Regions from separate parts of the uncultured Faecalibacterium sp. genome, predicted to be linked through region 1. Evidence: predicted binding sites of a transcription regulator. Region 1 holds the regulator's gene; each other region holds the start of a gene.
What was found. Region 1 encodes Rex, which represses fermentation and respiration genes when NADH is low (regulators of the CRP and FNR family bind a similar motif). Its sites were predicted from a motif close to ATTGTTAANNNNTTAACAAT; they were not measured.

Region 1 (6,614 bases):
GCGGGTGCCGCCGGGACTGCGGGCTGGATGGGCACGGCGGGCATCTCCGGCGTGATGGCCGCTGCCGGGCTTTCCGGCTGGGCCGTCGGCATTTCCGGGGTCATGACCGGAGTATCAAAGCTTTCCGCTGCCGCAGGCTGCACCGGCTGTGCAGCTTTTGCAAAGAAATCGGATGCATCGGTCTCCACTGCGTCCTGTACGATGGGCTGCGGGGCAGGTCTGGGGGCCGGGCGCAGCGGGTTCTGCCCAAAGGTGCCGCCCGGGCCCACGATGAGCGGCTCGATGGGTTCGCTGCCGCCCTCCTTCACCTCGGTGTGGTCGGGGCCAAGGTCTACGTCAAAGGAAGCCCGGGGCCGGGATACCCGTACCTGCACCGGCGTGATGGCCGGGGCGGCAGGCTCCGGCTGCGGGGCGGCCTCCGGCTTCTCCGCCTCCATCTCTTCGGTCACCTTGTGGCCCCAGTGGCGGATGCCGTTCAGCCAGTCCGGCACACCGATGCGGAAAGCCGGAGTTTCCATCTCCTCTTCGGCATCTTCCTCATCCCGGTATTCATCTTCTGCTTCGTCGTAGTCTTCCTCAGCCTCGGCTTCTGCCGCGCGGGCAGCGGCACGTTCAGCGCGGCGGGCTGCGCTCTGCTGCGCCATGGCCGCACCCTTTGCGTGCACGCCGCCAAACGCAGCGCACAGCCATTGCCACACCTCTGCCGGGGTCAGATCAAAAATGTACAGGCTGACACACAGTGCCAGCACGATCATGATAAGGGTTGCCGCAGGCCGTCCGCACAGCAGCAGCAGGCTGCCGCCCAGCAGTGCGCCCAGCGCACCGCCGCCGATCCATGCATTCACGCCGTTTGCATAGCAGGCAGCTGTCATCTGGAATGCCGACATGCCCTGCGGCTGGATATCGGAAAAAACGATCACCGTGCCGCAGGCAAACACCAGCCCCAGAACCAGCTTGAAGATCTTGGGCAGAAGGTCTTCGCCCCGGGTATACTGCACAGCAAGGCAGCACACTGCCGCGCCCAGCACAAAGCTGCCGCAGCCAAAAAGTCCGAACAGCACATCGTGCAGGGCCTTCCATGCCGAATCTCCCTCCACAAAGGCCAGCACCACCAGCAAAAGGCCTGCAAACAGGGTACCAAGCCCTGCCGGGAGCCGCTGTTCTGCGCGCTTTTTGCGCGATGCTGCGCGCCGTGTTGTCGTTTTACGTTTTTTTGTTGCCATGTTTCTTTGTTCCCCGCGTTTGTAGTAGACACACTATTTGATTTTATTATTGTACCACGCAGGGAAGAAAATGGCAAACCTATTGTTGTACAAAATCGGCCTTCATTTGCGTTCAATCTCTTTATACAGCCACGCCAGCGCATCCGAAAGCCCGCCCAGCTCATCAATGAGCTTTTCCTTCACAGCCCGGCGTCCATCCAGCACAGTGCCCATGTCCATCACCAGCTCGCCGGTGTGGAGCATCAGGTCGGTGTAGCGTTTTTCGGTCATGCCGCTGTGGGCCGCTACGAAGCCGGTGATGCGCTGCTGCATCTGCTCAAAGCTGCGCATGGTCTGCGGCACCCCCAGAATGACGCCGGAATGCCGCACCGGGTGCACGGTCATGGTGGCTGTGGGCACGATGAAGCTGCGCCGGGCGCTGACGGCAAGCGGGATGCCGATGGAGTGCCCGCCGCCCAGCACAAGCGTTGCACTGGGTTTGGACACGCTGGCGATCAGCTCCGCCAGCGCAAGGCCTGCTTCCACATCACCGCCTACCGTGTTCAGCAGCACCAGCAGACCTTCGATGCGAGGATCCTCCTGCGCGGCCACCAGCTGCGGGATGACATGCTCATACTTCGTGGTCTTCTGGCCCTGCGGCGCTTCCGAATGGCCTTCGATCTGGCCGATGACGGTCAGACAGTGGATCACATGCTCCCCGCGGGCCAGCGTGACCGTGCCCAGATCCTCGATCTCTTCTTTTTCCAGCCGTCCTGCGTCGGTCTGCTGCGTTTCATCGTTCATATGCTTTCCTCCTGCGTTTTTTGTCAGCATTCCCCAGCCTGTGCCGGGCTATGCAGACCCGCTGCAGCAAAAAAGCGGTAACATTTCATAAAAATTTTTTGAGAATGATTTGACATTCTCCATCGGTGCAGTATACTTTAAATAATTGACTGTAATATCTGCAATATGAACCCGTAAACGGATCGGGGTTTCTCTGCGCCGCATCTGTAAAGCAGGCAGCTGCGGCAAGTACTGCGATAGAGCGAAAGGAGAAAGTATTCTATGAACACTCCTGCAAGGGCTTCGCTTCCCGTTATCAAGCGTCTTCCCAAATATTACCGCTATCTGTGCTCTCTGCAGGCGGACGGCATCAACAGCATTTCTTCCCGCGAGCTGGCTGCTCAGATGGGCACCACCGCTTCGCAGGTACGGCAGGACTTCAACTGCATCGGCGATGTGAATGGCCGGCAGGGCATCGGCTACTCGGTGGAAAACCTGCTCTCCATTCTGGAAGGCCTGCTGTTCGGCAACGGCGACCGCCTGCCCACCATCCTGATCGGCTGCGGCCGTCTGGGCAAGGCAGTGAGCCGCTTTATCACCACCGATACCAACGGCTACCGCCTGATCGCCGCCTTTGACGTGGCACAGAGCGAGGTGGGCAAGGAGATCAGCGGCATCCAGATCCGCCATATCGACGAGCTGGAGTCTTTCTGTGCCGAGCATCACCCCAAGGTCGCAGTGCTCTGTGTGCCCCGCGACGGTGCGGAACAGGTCAGCGGCCGTCTGGTGGATCTGGGCATCGAGGGCTTCTGGAACTTCTCCCACTATGACCTCTCTGTGCCGTATCCCGATGTGGTGGTGGAGAACGTCCATCTGGGCGACAGCCTGATGAGCCTTGGCTACCGCCTGCGCAATCAGGACTGAATATACCTATTATAAGTAATAAGAGAACCCTCTCAGTCAAAGCCTGAGATGCCGCTGAACCCTCTCAGTCTCGCATACACTCGACAGCTCCCCCGAAAGGGTAGCTTTATGAGTGGGGACGGGAAAGTTTCTGCTTCTCCGGCGAAGGACAGCCTGCCCGGAAGATGCAGAAAAGCTCCCCCATCGGGGGAGCTGGCAAAGCCGTCAGGCTTTGGCTGAGAGGGTTCTTTCTGTAAGGAGAGTTTTTCAAATGGCAAAACTGTATTTCCGTTACGGCGCGATGAACAGCGGCAAAAGCACCGCCCTGATGCAGGTAGCCCACAACTACGAAGAACAGGGGATGCGGGTGCTGATCCTCAAGCCACAGGTGGACACCAAGGGCGGCGGTGAGCTGGTGAGCCGTCTGGGCGTGCGCCGCAAGGCTGATCTGCTGATCCCGCCGGAGACGGACGTGTTCGAGGCCGTGCGCACGGCCAACGCTGACGGTGCGCCGCTGGCCTGCGTGCTGTGCGACGAGAGCCAGTTTTTCACTGCGCAGCAGGCAGAACAGCTGTTCATGGTCACGGTGGATTTGAACATTCCGGTGATCTGCTACGGCCTGCGGGCAGATTTTTCGCTCAAGGGCTTTCCCGGCTCTACCCGCCTGCTGGAGCTGGCCCACACCATCGAGGAAATGAAGACTATCTGCACCTGCGGCCGCAAGGCCATCTGCAACTGCCGCAGGGTGAACGGCAGATTCGTCTTTGAGGGCGAGCAGGTGGCCATCGATCTGGAAAACGATGTGCAGTACGTGAGCATGTGCCCCCAGTGCTATTTCAAGGCAAAGCGCGCGTTCTACGCCGAAAAAGCTGCTTCGCGGGTCGAATAAACTTGTATACAAGGCTGCTGTGTCCAACGACACGGCAGCCTTTCTTTTTTATTCCCGGCCCACAGGCGCAGTCCACGCAGCAGCGCAAAATATGTTGCTGTCGGTGCTTCTTCACCCCCCAAAAGGGCGAAGAAGCACCGATTTCCACGCCTGCAGACCGGTGCCGGATGCCCGCTTCACGCAATTGATATATCAGAGTGAACATTTTTTGCGCTATTGATATATCAGTTCAAAGGCTCCCATCCGGGCTTTTTAAGCTGGTGTTCGTCCACAATATATGCAACGTTTCCACGTTCTGAAACGGAATGTTTACAAAATTATCGCAAAATTCGACGTTCCCTCTATGATGCATCCCAGTTTTCTATGCAAAATAGCGAAGTATACATGTTGCACAGTTTTTCGAGCCAAGTTTATTCATTTCAGCGAAGGCGTCAATTCTTGCGCGGAAACAAGAGCAATATTTGTACGTTTTTTGTTTAGATATCTGCAATTTGCGTCTTTCTTTTTGGTTGTTGTTTTGTTATCATAATTGTATACAACGGGGTATGTGCAGACCCCCGTTCGAGATGATGTTTTCTGTATTTAGGAGGAGAACAAAAATGAGCAAGGCAATTTCTCGTCGTGATTTCATGAAGGTCACCGGCGCTGTGGGCGCTGCCGGCCTTCTGGCTGCCTGCGGCGGCAACTCTGCTGCATCCAGCTCTGCTGCTTCCACCGCTTCTTCCGCTCCCGCTGCTTCTGCAGACGAGAGCCTGGCACTGTCTGACGGCCCTGTTTCCATGACCATCAGCTGGTGGGGCGGCGACAGCCGTCACGAGGCTTACCAGAACGCCATCAAGGAGTTCCAGGCTGAGCACACCAACATCACCATCGAGCCCACCTTCGCCGCATGGTCCGGCTGGGAAGAGAAAATGGCAGCTGCCTTCATCGCTGGCAACGCACAGGATGTGTGCCAGGTGAACTGGAACTGGCTGTACAACTACTCTGCTGATGGCAGCAAGTTCGTGGACCTGAACACTGTTTCCAAGTTCCTGGATCTGACCCAGTGGGATGACGCTGCCATGGACGCCTGCTACGTTGCAAACAGCCAGCAGTGCGTGCCCGTTTCCATGACCGGCCGTATCTTCTTCTGGAACATGACCACCTTCAACAAGGCTGGCATCACCGAAGTTCCCAAGTCTCTGGATGATCTGATGGCTGCCGGCAAGGCATTCAAGGAGAAGCTGGGCGACGATTACTACCCCATGCATCTGGGCGCATACGACCGTATGATCCTGATGGTGTTCTACCTCGAGTCCAAGTACGGCAAGGACTGGGCTGACCCCGTCACCTCTACCCTGAACTACACCGAGGACGAGATCGCTGAGGGCATCGACTTCATCAAGAGCCTGGTGGATGGCCACGTCATGATGAACCTGAAGACCTACTACTCCGCAAACTCTGATACCGCTACCCACCAGTCCAACGAGTGGATCACCGGTAAGATCGCAGGCATCTTCGAGTGGGATTCCGCTGCTTCCAAGTACTCCTCCGCTCTGGATGATGCCAACAAGGACGGCTTCACCGTTGGCGAAGAGATCAAGTTCGGCGACAACAACGGCGGCTTCTCCAAGGTCTCCATGGGTCTGGCCATCACCAAGACCAGCAAGTGCGTTGCCGAGGCTGCTACCCTGATCAACTTCCTGCTGAACGAGGAGAAGGGCGCTTCCATCATGGGTTCCGAGTGCGGCATCCCCGCTTCCAAGGCTGGTCTGGCTGCTGCTCAGGCTGCCGGCGCTGTCAAGGATCTGGTTGCTGAGGCAAACGCCAAGGTCATGGCCTTCACCACCAACAAGCTGGATCCCCTGTTCGAGAACAACGACCTGAAGGCTTCCGGCACCGGCATCTATCAGGAGGTGTTCGACACCGTTGACTACGACGGCGTTTCCGGTGCAGACGTTGTTGACACCCTGCTGGACGGCATGGAGTCTGTTGGCTACACCATCGGCTAAGTTACATTTTTGAGTGCCGCCGTGTGCGGTCACGCACAGAAAAGGGCACCCTTTGACTGAACCTGAGGGGCACCTGCCGCCCGACCGGCAGATGCCCCTTTTTTGTCAGGGATATATTACAAAATCTTGACAAAGCTGTATCCAGTCTGTTACCCCTTCGTCCGTCTCATGCTCCGAAATTCCTTAAAAAGGAGGATTTCCCAGATGAAAGAAAACAATGCTCCCGCTGTCGGGCGCACCCCGTTCCAGAAGTGGCTGGACAAATATCAGGGTCTGTTTTATCTGATCCCCTGGATCATCGGCTTCGTCGTCTTTAAGGCAGTTCCCTTCGGTCAGTCGCTGTACTACAGCTTCACCGATATGAACTTCTTCGAGAGCGGCACCAAGTTCGTTGGTCTGGCCAACTACATCACGGCCTTTACCACCACCAAGATCACCAAGGCGCTGATCATCACCTTCAAGTACGCTTTCATCACCGTGCCTCTGAAGCTGGTCTTTGCGCTGTTCATCGCATACATCCTGAACTTCAAGATCGCATGCGTCAACCTGTTCCGCACGGTGTACTACATTCCCTCCATTCTGGGCGGCTCTGTTGCGATCGCCGTTCTGTGGAAGGCTGTGTTCAGCGTGGACGGCCTGCTCAACACCGTGCTGCGCGCTGTCACCTTTGGTCTGGTGCAGGGCCCCGAGTGGCTGTCTGACCCCAGCTACGCGCTGTGGATCATCTGCTTCCTGCGTATCTGGCAGTTTGGTTCCGCCATGGTGCTGTTCCTGGCCGCTCTGAAGGGCGTGCCTGCAGACCTGTACGAAGCCGCTACCATTGATGGTGCCGGCAAGTGGCGTCAG
Region 2 (6,614 bases), on a different contig from region 1:
TCTTCCGTTTCGTGCAGGCAGGCTCCGAGGTGTCCGCCCTGATGGGTCGTATGCCCTCTGCTGTGGGCTATCAGCCCACTCTGGCCAACGAGCTGGGCGCTCTGCAGGAGCGCATCACCTCCACCAAGGAAGGCTCCATCACCTCCGTGCAGGCCGTCTACGTCCCCGCCGACGACCTGACCGACCCGGCCCCCGCCACCACCTTTGCACATCTGGATGCCACTACCGTGCTGTCCCGTAAGATCGTGGAGCAGGGCATTTACCCGGCCGTGGACCCGCTGGCATCCACCTCCCGCATTCTGGAAGCGGATATTGTGGGCGAGGAGCACTATCGCGTGGCCCGCAAGGTGCAGTCCATTCTGCAGCGCTATCAGGAACTGCAGGACATCATCGCCATTCTGGGCATGGACGAGCTGGACGAGAACGACAAGCTCACCGTTGCCCGCGCCCGCAAGCTGCAGAAGTTCCTCTCCCAGCCCTTTGCTGTGGCCGAGAACTTTACCGGCCTGAAGGGCAAGTATGTGCCGCTGCAGGATACCGTGCGCGGCTTTGCCGCCATTGTGGACGGCGAGGCCGATGATCTGCCGGAGTGGGCTTTCTTCAACGTTGGTACGCTGGAAGATGCCCGCCAGAAGGCAGCGGAAAAGCTGGCTGAGGAAAAGGGCGGTGCCGTCTGATGAACAAGTTCATGCTGAACATCACTGCGTCCAGCGGTGAGTACTATCAGGGCGATTGCGAAGACCTTGTGCTGCCCATCAGCGATGGCGTGTACGGCATACAGGCTGGACACAGCCCGGTGCTGGTGGCCATCCACATGGGCATCCTGCACTTTGAGGTGAACGGTGAAAGCCAGGACATCCTGGTAGGCGACGGCATTGCCGAGGTGACACCTGCCTATGTGATGGTGCTGGTGGACAGCGCCGAGCGCCCGGAGGATATCGACAAGAACCGTGCCGAGGCTGCCCGCATCCGTGCCGAGGAGCGTTTGCAGCATCAGCAGAGCATGCATGAATATTATCAGAGCAAGATCGCGCTCGACCGTGCGATGCAGCGCCTGCAGGCCGCTGCAAAGTACCGGCGCTGAGAATGAGCCGCATCTGCCAGGACCAGATCTGAAAAAAGAGCATCATTTGTATCCATTGAGGGTGCAAAGTGATGCTCTTTTTTTATTTCAGGCGGTTCCATGGAACGCAGCTTTCGTGTATAATAAGGTCAATGCAACCCCGCGTGTTGTGCGGGAAAGGAGGAGGTTTTCCATGATCCAATTCGGCCTGCGTCTGCATGACGCGGAAAAGCTGCCCGTTGAACAGGTGCTGCCGCTGGTGCGCCAGAAAGGCTTTACCTGCGCCCATGTGGCTCTGAGTAAATCCTTCAAGGAGCTGCCCTGCACCCCCAGCGCCCTGACCCCCGGCTATGCGCTGTATCTGCGGCATCTGTTTGAGAAAAACGGCATCGACATTGCCGTGCTGGGCAACTACCTGAACCTTGCCCACCCGGATGCGGATGCCCTGCACGCCATTCAGGAAAAATACTATGCCCATATCCGCTTTGCAAGTCTTCTGGGCTGCGGCATGGTGGGCACCGAGACCGGTGCGCCCAACGCGGAGTACAAATTCTGTCCGGAGTGCCGCAGCGATGCCGCACTTTCCACCTTTATCAAGAACTTCAAGCCGGTGGTGCGCTGTGCCGAGCAGTACGGCGTGACCATTGCCATTGAGCCGGTAGTCAAGCACATCGTGTACGATGCCAGACGCGCCCGCACCGTGCTGGATGAGATCGGCAGCCCGAACCTGCAGATCCTGTTCGACCCCGTCAACCTGCTGAACATGGAAAATGTGGACCGCCGCGAGGAAGTGTTCGCCGAGGCCATCGAGCTTCTGGGTAAGGATATCGCCATGATCCACTTCAAGGATTTTCTGCGCAAGGATGCAGGCGGCCAGCTGGCTGCTACGGGTGCAGGGCAGGGAGGCATGGAGGACTACCGCACCATCCTGCGGTTTGCAAAGCAGGAAAAGCCCTATATCTTTGCAACGCTGGAGAACACCACCCCGGAAAACGCGGTGGAATGCCTGAACTACCTGAAAAAGCAGTACGACGAGTGCTGAACACTTTATAACAAGAAAAACATCTGCAAACTTTGCCCGGTATGGGGCAGCTTGCAGATGTTTTTTGTATCAGATGAAGTTTATGGTTCGGCCTTTTACAAATTGCAATTAAGAAGTAGTTTCGCTGAAAATGCCCAGAACGAAAGCGGAGGACATTAAGATCATTCCAGATCCAGCTTATGCTCCATCAGCCAGCGGGTCAGCAGAAAGTATCCTGCGGCAAAGGCAATGCTGACCGCCAGCCCGAACAGGGTGGTGAACGCACTGGGCGCAGCAATGGAAACATCTACACCGCCAAGGGTGGGATCGGAAACAGCCTGCAGCATGTCGGCACTGCTGACACTGGAGTTCAGCCAGTTCTGCAGGAAGGACAGCAGGAAAAATGCCAGAATACCGGCCGGGACCATGTGCTTTTTGAACTGGTGGCCGATCATGCATGCGGCATAGATGCACAGGATGCTGGACACCAGTGCCACCAGCCCATTCAGCGTTTCAAAGGCCAGCCAGAGCCACCCGGAGCTGCCGGTCATGCGGAAGATCTCTCGGAAGATCTCTACCACTTTCTGCCACAGCTCCGGCAGCTGCTGCAGGGCCGCGCTGTTCAGAGACAGAGCCAGCAGCATCACCGCAAAGGAGAAAATGCCCACGATGCTGCTGCAAAGCATCCAAACCACGCTGGAGATCAGCTTGGAAAGGATGAGCTGGCTTTCCGTCACCGGCAGGGTGTGCATCAGGTAGCCTTCGCGGCCCAGCAGATTGCGGGTGAAGCGGGTGACAATGGTCATCACGGACACCACTGCCACCGCAACGGCTACGACCATGTAGGCGAACAGCAGCAGAGATGCAAAGTTGTCCTTGGAAGAGCTGCGCAGGGAAAAGCCGCTCAGCACTGCCAGCGCAACAAGGGCCAGATACAGCCCGCCGTAGGTGCGGCCGGTGGCCTTGAATTCATATTTTAACAGCTGTTTCAGCATTTGAATACCTCCCGGAAATATGCATCCACGCTCATGCCCTCGGTCTCGCGCAGCTCTTCGGCATTGCGGTGGGCGAAAACCCGGCCATCCTTCAAAAAGACGGCTTCATCCAGAATGGGCTCGATATCACCGATGAGGTGGGTGGATAGAATGACGGTCGCATCCCGGCTGTAGTTGTTCAGGATGGTGCTCAGGATGTAGTCCCGGGCGGCAGGATCCACGCCGCCAATGGGCTCATCCAGCAGGTAGAGCTTTGCGGCGCGGCTCATGGCCAGGATCAGCTGCACCTTTTCCTTGCTGCCCTTGGAGAGGGTCTTGAGCCGCGCCTTCGGTTCCAGTTCCAGCCGGGCCAGCATTTCGTTCGCCTTGGCGGGGTCAAAATCGGCATAGAATTCGCGGAACATTTCCACCAGCTGCTCCACACGCATCCAGTCCGGCAGCCAGTCGGCGTCCGGCAGATAGGACACGATGGCTTTGGTGTCCGGCCCGGGGGTCATGCCGGCGATCCGGATGCTGCCTGCACTGGGCTGCAGCAGACCGTTCGCCAGCTTGATGAGGGTGGTCTTGCCGCTGCCGTTGGGGCCAAGCAGACCCACGATGCGGCCAAAGCCGATGTGCAGGTCTACATTTTCCAGTGCGGTCTTATCCTTCTGGTAGCACTTGGTCAGTGCTTCACAGCTCAAAAGTTCATTCATTGCGGTCCTCCTTTGCGTCCCAGTGTTCCAAAAGCGCGGCCGCCTGTGCGGGACTGTAGCCGATGCCGCGCATCTTTTCCAGAAAATCCGACGCCAGCGTCCGGGCGGTGTCGGCGCGAAGCTGTTCGATCAATGCAGTGTCCTCCGTAACATAGCGGCCTGCGGTGCGTTCGGTGTGCACCAGACCTTCCGTCTCCAGCTGGGCAAGGGCCCGCTGCATCGTGTTCGGGTTCACCCCGGCGGCTGCGGCCAGATCACGCACCGAATCCAGATGCCCGCCCGGCGGGTAGGTGCCGGCCAGGATCCGGGCCTTCAGCCGTTCCACAAGCTGGGCATAGATCGGGCGGCTGGCATCAAACTGTTCGCCCATGGTATCATCTCCTTGTCTTGCTGTATTAAGCGCTTGATACAATAATACACGATTTGCGCTACTTGTCAAGGGGAAAAAGAAAAAACATCATAAAATTGTGGGAAATCGGAAAAAGTGCCCATAAAACACTGCACATTGATAAAAATTTACAATAAATTCAAACAATTTCACATTGCAAAGCTTTTGACAATGTGCTATGCTGAAAAACAGAGAGTTCCGCCCGGAAAGCGGCGGAAAAGAGATTTGGAGGAAAAATAACTATGGCTGACCGCATCGTTCTGAATACCATCTCCTACCATGGCCACGGTGCCATTGAGAACATCGTTCCCGAACTGACCGCCCGCGGCTACAAGAAGGCATTCGTCTGCTCCGATCCCGACCTGATCAAGTTCGGCGTCACCAAGAAGGTCACCGATCTGCTGGATGCTGCAAACTTTGCCTATGCTGTTTACAGTGAGATCAAGCCCAACCCCACCATCGCCAACGTGCAGGACGGCGTGGCCGCTTTCAAGGCTGCTGAAGCTGACTGCATCGTGACCATCGGCGGAGGCTCCTCCATGGATACCGCAAAGGCCATCGGCATCATCATCAACAACCCCGAGTTTGCGGATGTTCGCTCTCTGGAAGGTGTTGCTCCCACCAAGAAGCACGCGGTGTTCACCATCGCTGTTCCCACCACTGCCGGCACTGCTGCTGAGGTCACCATCAATTACGTCATCACCGATGTGGAGAAGAAGCGCAAGTTCGTCTGCGTGGATACCAACGATATCCCCGAGATCGCCGTGGTCGATCCCGATATGATGTCCTCCATGCCCAAGGGCTTGACCGCCGCCACCGGCATGGACGCTCTGACCCACGCCATCGAGGGCTACATCACCAAGGGTCACTGCGTCATCTCCGATATGTTCCATCTGGAAGCCATCAAGCTCATCAGCCAGAGCCTGCGCGGCGCAGTGCAGAACACCCCGGAAGGCCGCGAGGGCATGGCTCTGGGCCAGTACATCGCCGGCATGGGCTTCTCCAATGTGGGTCTGGGCATCGTCCACTCCATGGCACACGGCCTGTCCGCTCTGTATGACACCCCGCACGGTGTGGCCTGCGCTATCCTGCTGCCGGTGGGTCTGGAGTACAACAAGAGCGTTGCCGGTGAGCGCTACCGCGCCGTGGGCAAGGCCATGGGCGTTATGGGCATCGACGAGATGAACGATGTGGAAGCCGCTGACGCCACCATCGCCGCCGTCAAGCAGCTGAGCGCAGACGTGGGCATCCCCACAAATCTGCACGGCATCCTGAAGGAAGAGGATATCCAGTTCCTCGCCGAGTCCGCATTTGCGGATGCCTGCCGTCCCGGCAATCCCCGCGACACCAGCGTGGAAGAGATCGTGGAGCTGTATAAGAGCCAGCTGTGATTCCGCTCTGTAAATTCAAGCTGTAATTTTGGACCCTGCTGTCCTTCGGGATGGCAGGGCCTTTTTCTAAGATGTATCTGAAAACAAAGCAACAGACTGGATCTTCGTCTTTTCAGAGATGCCCGGAGAGCCTGCCGCGTCGCAGAGTGACAAAATTTCTGCACGGCTCTTGTACACAGCGCCCAAAACAGGTACAATCAATGCAGTAAGAAAAAACTGGAAGCGAAAGGAACCTTATGACGCTGAACTTCTATACTCTGGGTGTTATTTATCTAGTATATTCCTTTCTGGGCTGGGTGGCTGAGACGGTAGTCGCGACCATCCGGGGCGGAAGGTTTGCCAACCGCGGTGCGGCGGCAGGCCCGTTCTGCTTTATCTACGGTACCACCGGCGTGCTGCTGGCCGTGAGTTTCGGCGACCTGCGCACCGAGCCGGTCTACCTGTTCTTTGCCTGTATGATGGCGGCAACGGTGATGGAATGGATCACCGCCAAACTGCTGGAACGCCTGCACCGCCGCAAGTGGTGGGACTATTCCGGCAAAAAATTCAATCTGAACGGCTATGTGTGCCTGCAGTATTCGCTGCTGTGGGGTGCGCTGGGCACGGCAAGTGTGCTGTGGGGCAATAATGTGTTGCTGCAGCTGTGCGCGCATATCCCTGTCTGGCTGCTGCGCCCGGCAGTATGGGTCTCGCTGACGGTGGCGGTGCTGGACCAGATCGGTTCGGCGGTGCTGGTGCAGCAGTATGCGGCCCGGCACCCGATGTTGGAGCAGCTCAACCAGAGACTGGGGGAGCGGTCGGACACGCTGCGCCGCAGGATCGCGCTTTACATTGAAAAACGCATCCAGTATGCTTACCCGGCTGCGGCCCGGCAGGAGCAGACTGCGCTCCGGAAGGGGGAAAAGAACTTCCTCAGCGTGTCCGACCTGCTGTGGCTGTTCGTGATCGGCGCGTTTCTGGGCGACATGGTGGAGACGGTGTTCTGCCGCGTGACCGCCGGGGTCTGGATGAGCCGCTCCAGTCTGGTCTGGGGGCCGTTCAGCGTGGTGTGGGGTCTGGCG
Region 3 (6,614 bases), on a different contig from region 1:
TCGCTTCTGTCCGAACATTGCAATTGCAAGTTTTTTACTCATAAATCTTTCCCACAATCCCACTCAATTTCTTCATCAATATCTCGGCCAACACAAAGAGCGGATAGGCTCACTTGCCTGTCCGCTGGCTGTCACCCCACCCTCATGGTCGAGATTTCTTTCTGGATGGCATTGCTGCCACCCAAAAAGATCAGTCGTTCATTCTTCGGGTAAGAAAATATGAACTTCGGGTTGCGGAGCCTTTCATTCTCTGCCGTACCCTTGTCCCTATTATGACAGCCGCGTATTATATCTCTAGCCCCGCGCCGTTCAATGGTCGGAACAGACTTCTGACGGATTCCCTCGTACTCCGTTTTACCAGCATCGTCATATTCCGCACCGCTCACATGATGGCCTGCTCTGTTGTAGCATGTCACCTGACAGCCCTGCTGCGCCATCCGTGTGCACAGCTCTTTTACCACGATCTCCACGCCGCCCTCTCTCGACCACCTTTTGTGGCCAAAAACAGCAAGCCTCAATTTCTCCTTCATTTTCCCTTTCCCGTCGCTTTCCCCATTTAGGGATCTCATCCCCATACCGTGCCAAACTCCGGCCCGGTTTCCTTTACATCAGAAAAAGCCCGGACGCATCTACGCCCAGGTTTTTGACAGATTTACGCCGCAATTCATTGACATTTTATTTCCAGAATCATCAATATCAATTTCGTAAATGTATTTATTGACACTAAAAATATTTTGCCATTTTTTCCTCTGGGGTACAATACTTTGCAGCTGTATCATTGCCTGCATCATGGCTAAGATTTCCGTACTTTATTCCGTCTTTTTGTTGCAACCTATTCATTTTAGAAAGGAACTCGTTCCATTGCTTTTTTGCAGCAAAAAAACACCCTTCCTCTCACGGAGACCCGCAAAAGGAAGGGTGTTGAACTCAATATCCTGTTGTCGTACCAATCACAGCATGTTCGTATCAGCAAAGCCAATACTAGTTGTCATTCAGCACGGCACCTCAAGCACTTTTGAGCGTAGAACTGTGATTAGCAGTTCTCAGCGAAGTACTTAATGGTACGGACCATCTGAGAGGTGTAGGAGTTCTCGTTGTCGTACCAAGACACGACCTGAACCTGATAAGTGTCGTCGTCGATCTTAGCGACCATGGTCTGGGTAGCATCGAACAGAGAGCCGTAACGCATGCCGATGACATCGGAAGAAACGATCTGATCCTCGTTGTAGCCGAAGGACTCAGAAGTAGCAGCCTTCATAGCAGCATTGATGGACTCCTTGGTGACATCCTTGCCCTTGACGACAGCAACCAGAATGGTGGTAGAGCCGGTGGGAACAGGCACACGCTGAGCAGAACCGATCAGCTTGCCGTTCAGCTCGGGGATGACCAGGCCGATAGCCTTAGCAGCGCCGGTGGTGTTGGGAACGATGTTCTGTGCGCCAGCACGAGCACGGCGCAGATCGCCCTTGCGCTGAGGACCATCCAGGATCATCTGGTCGCCGGTGTAAGCATGAACAGTGGTCATGATGCCGGAGACGATGGGGTAGGTCTTGTTCAGGGTGTTAGCCATGGGAGCCAGGCAGTTGGTGGTGCAGGAAGCAGCAGAAATGACCTGATCCTCAGCGGTCAGGGTCTTCTCGTTGACGGAGAAGACAATGGTCTTCAGATCGTTGCCTGCGGGAGCAGAGATAACGACCTTCTTTGCGCCAGCCTGAATGTGAGCCATGCTCTTCTCCTTGCTGGTGTAGAAGCCGGTGCACTCCAGAACGACATCAACGTTCAGTTCGCCCCAGGGAGCGTCCTTTGCGTCCTTAACAGCGTAGATCTTGATCTCCTTGCCGTCAACAATGATGGAGTCCTCGGTAGCCTCGACGGTGTGCTTGCCCTCGCCGATCTTGCCGCAGAAAGAACCCTGAGCAGTATCGTACTTCAGCAGGTGAGCCAGCATCTTGGGGCTGGTCAGGTCGTTGATTGCGACGACCTCGTAACCCTCAGCATCAAACATCTGACGGAAAGCCAGACGACCAATACGACCGAAACCATTGATAGCAACTCTAACAGCCATGTTAATAGTACCTCCTAATTATTTTACCCATAATCGGATAAATCACGGTATCTTTATTTTAGACCAAAACGCAGAAAGTTTCAAGTGTCTGCCAAAAAATTAACAAGACATTCACTGCATTTTTTGCTTTTGTACGATTTTAATTCCTTTCATTCCCTGCTTTTCGGCAATTGCGCCAACAGAGTGCCAATATTTTTGTCAGCTCTCCCCGTTCAAGCAGGCTGTAACGCACGCTCCGCCAATGCCGCCCACGCAGCAAAGGCCCAGTCCGGCAAAGATCTCCGGCCAGACAGCCGGTGCGGCCCAGCTCAGGCCGCTCATCAAAACCAGTACATAGGGCAGCTGCCAGCACAGGCAAAGTGCAAATGCGGCAAGCCCGGCTGCGCACAGTGTTTTGCCATTGCCCGGCTGCGGGACATGCAGTGCCCGGGCCAGCGCTGCCAAAAACACCAGTGCCGCAAGCGCCTGCCACACCGCCGCTGTAGGGGTCACGCGGTGCCAGCTGGAGCTGTTCTCCATAAAGCGCAGCAGCACGTTCCAGTAGAACAGCAGACTGCCCGCCACGGCCAGATACAGCCCACCAAAGGGCTTTTTCCACTCGTTGGGGCTGAGCCAGCAGCGGCCCATGGTGCTGAGCCACGCGGAGCACAGGCATTCCAGAATGCACCGCACAAAGCCGCCCAGACCGGAAGCTGCGCCCAGCGCGATCTGTGCACCCGCTGCGGCCAGAAAACATACTGCACCGACAAAAGCCAGAATACCGGCCAGCGGCCTGCGGCTACGCACCGCTTCCGAGTGGGAAGGCTGTGTACGGCCCACAAGCACTGCAGCCAGCACCACGATACCCAGTGCCAGATAGCGCCACCACACCGAGCCGACCACGCACAGACCGGTGACGGCATCGGTGCCAAAGGCAAGGTCTGCCGCGCGCAGCACGCCCAGCAGAATGCTCAGGATAAAAACGAACAAAACAGAAGGATTCATCAGCGTTCCTCGATCGGCTTATATTTCTGGCGCACGCCCAGATACTTGTAAGCGGGACGAATGATACGGTTGGCGAATACCACCTCTTCCACGCGGTGTGCACACCAGCCGGGCACACGGGCAATGGCGAACAGCGGGGTGTAGATATCCTCAGAGATGCCCAGCATGTTGTAGATCAGGCCGCTGAACAGGTCCACGTTGGCGCACACCGGCTTGGTGCTGCCCTTTTCCTCGGCAAAGATGCCGGGGGCCAGCCGTTCGATGCTGCACAGCATATTATACTCTTCCTCAAAGCCTTTGTCGTAGGCCAGATGGCGGGCGCGCTGCTTCAGGATCACCTCACGAGGGTCGCTGATGGTGTACACCGCGTGGCCCATGCCGTAGATCAGGCCGGAGCCATCGCCCGCCTGCTTGCGCAGGATGCGGCGCAGATACTCGCGCACCTCATCGTCGTCCTCGGGGTTTTCCACATGCTTGAGGATATCCTTCAGCTGACGGTTCACCATCAGGTTAGCACCGCCGTGCTTGGGGCCCTTCAGTGCACCGATGGCCGCCGCGATTGCGGAGTAGGTATCGGTGCCGGAGGAGGACAGCACACGGGCGGTAAAGGTGGAGCAGTTGCCGCCGCCGTGGTCGGCGTGCACCAGCAGGCACATATCCAGCAGCTTTGCTTCCTCGTGGGTGAACTTCTGGTCCGGACGGTAGGTGCTGAGGATGTGCTCTGCCGTGCTCTGGCCGGGCTTGGGCAGGTGGAAGAACATGCTCTGCTTATCGTAGTAGCGGCGCTTCATCTGGTAAGCGTTCACCATCATGGTGGGCATGCTGGCGATCAGATTGATGCTCTGGCTCAGGATATTCTCCAGACTCAGATCCTCGGCGTGCTCATCATAAGAGTAAAGGCCCAGCACGCAGCGCTGCAGCTTATTCATGATATTGGGCGAGGGGGCGTTCATGGTGTCCATGAAGCCTTCCGGCAGGGCGCGGTGCTCTGCCAGGATCTCACAGAAATCGTCCAGCTGCTCCTGGTTGGGCAGACTGCCGAACAGCAGCAGCCAGATCACCTCTTCAAACACAAAGCGGTCGTTGCGGTAGGCCTCGTCCACGATCTCGTTGATGTTCACACCGCGGTAGATCAGCTTGCCGGGAGTGGGGATCACATGGCCTTCCTGATCCTTTTTATAGCCCACAACGTCGCAGACGTTGGTCAGGCCGGCCAGCACACCGGTGCCATCCGGGTTGCGCAGGCCGCGCTTGACCCCCAGACGCTCGCTCGTCTCCGGATCGATGTAGTTGTTGGCAACATATTCCTCACACAAAGTCCGCATCGTGTTCGGGTCCAGCGTTGCCACCTCCGAATGTGCAAAATTCATAAGGGGAATTCTCCTTTCATCCTATTTATATACTTTCCCGCCCACCCTCAATGATGGGTATAATTCTATATTATCGCTTTTGACGAGTAAATTCAAGCATTAACTGCACCGTTCAGCGCACAAAAAGCCGGTTTGGTGCTTTTTTGCGCTTGCATCGCAAAAGGCTTTTTCCCTGTTTCGCATCTTTTTTCAGAGTATATCCGGTATTCTGATTAAAAAAACACCGCTGTCGGAGGGTTTGGGACTATGAAAAAGTTTTTTCTGCCAATCTTTGCGGTCCTGCTGGTGCTGGGTAGCATTCTGCCGCTGGCTGCCTACCGGGTCACACGCGCCGTGCTCAGCGGGGCAGAGCCCGCATCTTCTGCCGCATCTTCTGCCGTATCTTCGCCTGCAGCATCTGCGCAGCCGCCAAGTGCCGTGCCTTCTGCGGATGCCGAGACCTTTCTGGTGGAGGATCAGGCCACCGGACAGGTGCTGGAGCTTTCCCGTCAGGAATACGTTCTGGGTGCTGTCGCCGCCGAGATGCCGGTGAGCTGGCCGGACGAAGCGCTCAAGGCACAGGCCGTTGCCGCCCACAGCTATGCGCTCTACTGCCGGGACCACACCACCCTGCAAAGCGGCGCTTGGCTCACTGCCGACCCAGCCCGGCGGCAGGGCTGCCTGACCGAGCCGGTGCTGCGCAGCTACTGGGGCACCGCCTACGAGCAGAATTACGCCCGCCTCTCCGCCCTTGTGGACGAGGTCTTGGATGAGATACTTTATTATGAGAATGCTCCTGCCTGCGCCAGCTACTTTGCCATTTCCAATGGGCAGACCGAGGCCAGCGAAAATGTATGGGGTTCCGCCCTGCCCTACCTCATTTCAGTGGACAGCAGCACCGACCGTTCCGCTGACAACTACGAATACACCGTCACCTTTTCCGCAGAGCAGGTGCAGCAGGCCCTTGCAGGCCTTGGCATTTCTGCCGACCTCGCCGCGCCGGAGGGCTGGTTCGGCCCGGCAGCGCTGACCAGCGCCGGATACACAAAAACCGTCACGGTCTGCGGGCAGACCGTGACCGGCACGACCCTGCGCCGGGCGCTGGGCCTGCGCAGCACATGCTTTACGGTACAGTACCAGAGCGGGAATTTCAGCTTTACCACCCGGGGTTACGGCCACGGTGTGGGCCTGAGCCAGTGGGGCACAAAGGCCATGGCGGAGCAGGGCAAAAGCTATACCGATATTCTGGCACACTACTACCCCGGCACGCAGCTGCAAGGATGAAAAAGCGGCCCGCACCGCAAAGGCACAGACCGCTTTTCTATTCACTCTTTTTCTTATACCCGCACCATATCCGGGGTGATCTCGGTCAGAGAATGCGCACCGCACATCTGCATGGTGTCAGCCAGCTCACCGGCCAGCTTATCAATGTAGCACTTCACGCCTTCCTCGCCGCCGCCATACACAGCCGTGACGAACGGGCGGCAGATCAGCACGCCGTCTGCACCCAGTGCCAGTGCTTTGAACACATCCACACCGGTGCGGATGCCGCCGTCCACCAGGATCTTCACGCCGGTGCCCTTGAGGGCTGCTGCGATCTCCGGCAGCACCTCGGCAGTAGCCGGGCACTGATCCAGCACGCGGCCGCCGTGGTTGGACACCACGATAGCAGCCGCGCCGGCTTCCTTTGCCTTCAGTGCACCCTTAACGGTCATAACGCCCTTGATGATGAAGGGGCGTTCGGCCAGCTTGACGATCTCGGCAAGCTCTGCCACGCTCTTGCTGCCTGCGGGCGGAGTCATGTTCTTCAGGAAGGGCAGACCGGCTGCGTCCACATCCATGGCCACGGCAAAGCAGCCGCTGGCCTTGGCCTCGGCCATCTTTTCCTTAATGGTATCAATGTTCCAGGGCTTGATGGTGGGCACGCCGCAGCCGTTTGCTGCGCCAATGGCCTTGGTGGCCATCTCCATAACGGTGGGGTTGGTGCCGTCGCCGGTAAAGGCAGCGATGCCGTTCTCTGCACAGGCGCGCACCAGCACATCATTATAGGTCATATCGGTATAGGCTTCGGAGTAGTGCAGGTTCACAGCACCCACCGGGCCTGCAAAGAACGGGTACTTGAAGCTCTTGCCAAACAGCTCAATATGGGTGTCCGGGGTACCGCCCTCGCACAGGGTGTCCATGTTCACGCGGATCTCGGCCCACTTATTATAATT

Region 2: a site for Rex is predicted at 4,316-4,335, ahead of fucO (lactaldehyde reductase). Genes of this name have one in related genera too.
Region 3: a site for Rex is predicted at 2,153-2,172, ahead of gap (type I glyceraldehyde-3-phosphate dehydrogenase). Genes of this name have one in related genera too.

The regions. Positions count from the first base shown of each region.
Region 1 covers NZ_FMFG01000021.1:3,620-10,233, forward strand. The annotation lists gene QZL71_RS08345 (DNA translocase FtsK) at 1-1,223, opposite strand, end outside; gene QZL71_RS08350 (ClpP family protease) at 1,326-2,006, opposite strand; gene QZL71_RS08355 (redox-sensing transcriptional repressor Rex) at 2,268-2,909, shown strand; gene QZL71_RS08360 (thymidine kinase) at 3,160-3,777, shown strand; gene QZL71_RS08365 (ABC transporter substrate-binding protein) at 4,377-5,768, shown strand; gene QZL71_RS08370 (carbohydrate ABC transporter permease) at 5,973-6,614, shown strand, end outside.
Region 2 covers NZ_FMFG01000004.1:29,309-35,922, reverse strand. The annotation lists gene atpD (F0F1 ATP synthase subunit beta) at 1-677, shown strand, start outside; gene atpC (ATP synthase F1 subunit epsilon) at 677-1,084, shown strand; gene QZL71_RS02635 (sugar phosphate isomerase/epimerase family protein) at 1,257-2,105, shown strand; gene QZL71_RS02630 (ABC-2 transporter permease) at 2,267-3,079, opposite strand; gene QZL71_RS02625 (ABC transporter ATP-binding protein) at 3,073-3,774, opposite strand; gene QZL71_RS02620 (GntR family transcriptional regulator) at 3,767-4,144, opposite strand; gene fucO (lactaldehyde reductase) at 4,405-5,553, shown strand; gene QZL71_RS02610 (putative ABC transporter permease) at 5,790-6,614, shown strand, end outside.
Region 3 covers NZ_FMFG01000003.1:82,594-89,207, reverse strand. The annotation lists gene QZL71_RS02165 (glycosyltransferase family 4 protein) at 1-42, opposite strand, end outside; gene QZL71_RS13270 (hypothetical protein) at 132-530, opposite strand; gene gap (type I glyceraldehyde-3-phosphate dehydrogenase) at 1,034-2,065, opposite strand; gene QZL71_RS02150 (hypothetical protein) at 2,264-3,049, opposite strand; gene QZL71_RS02145 (citrate synthase) at 3,049-4,419, opposite strand; gene spoIID (stage II sporulation protein D) at 4,666-5,682, shown strand; gene QZL71_RS02135 (alpha-hydroxy-acid oxidizing protein) at 5,736-6,614, opposite strand, start outside.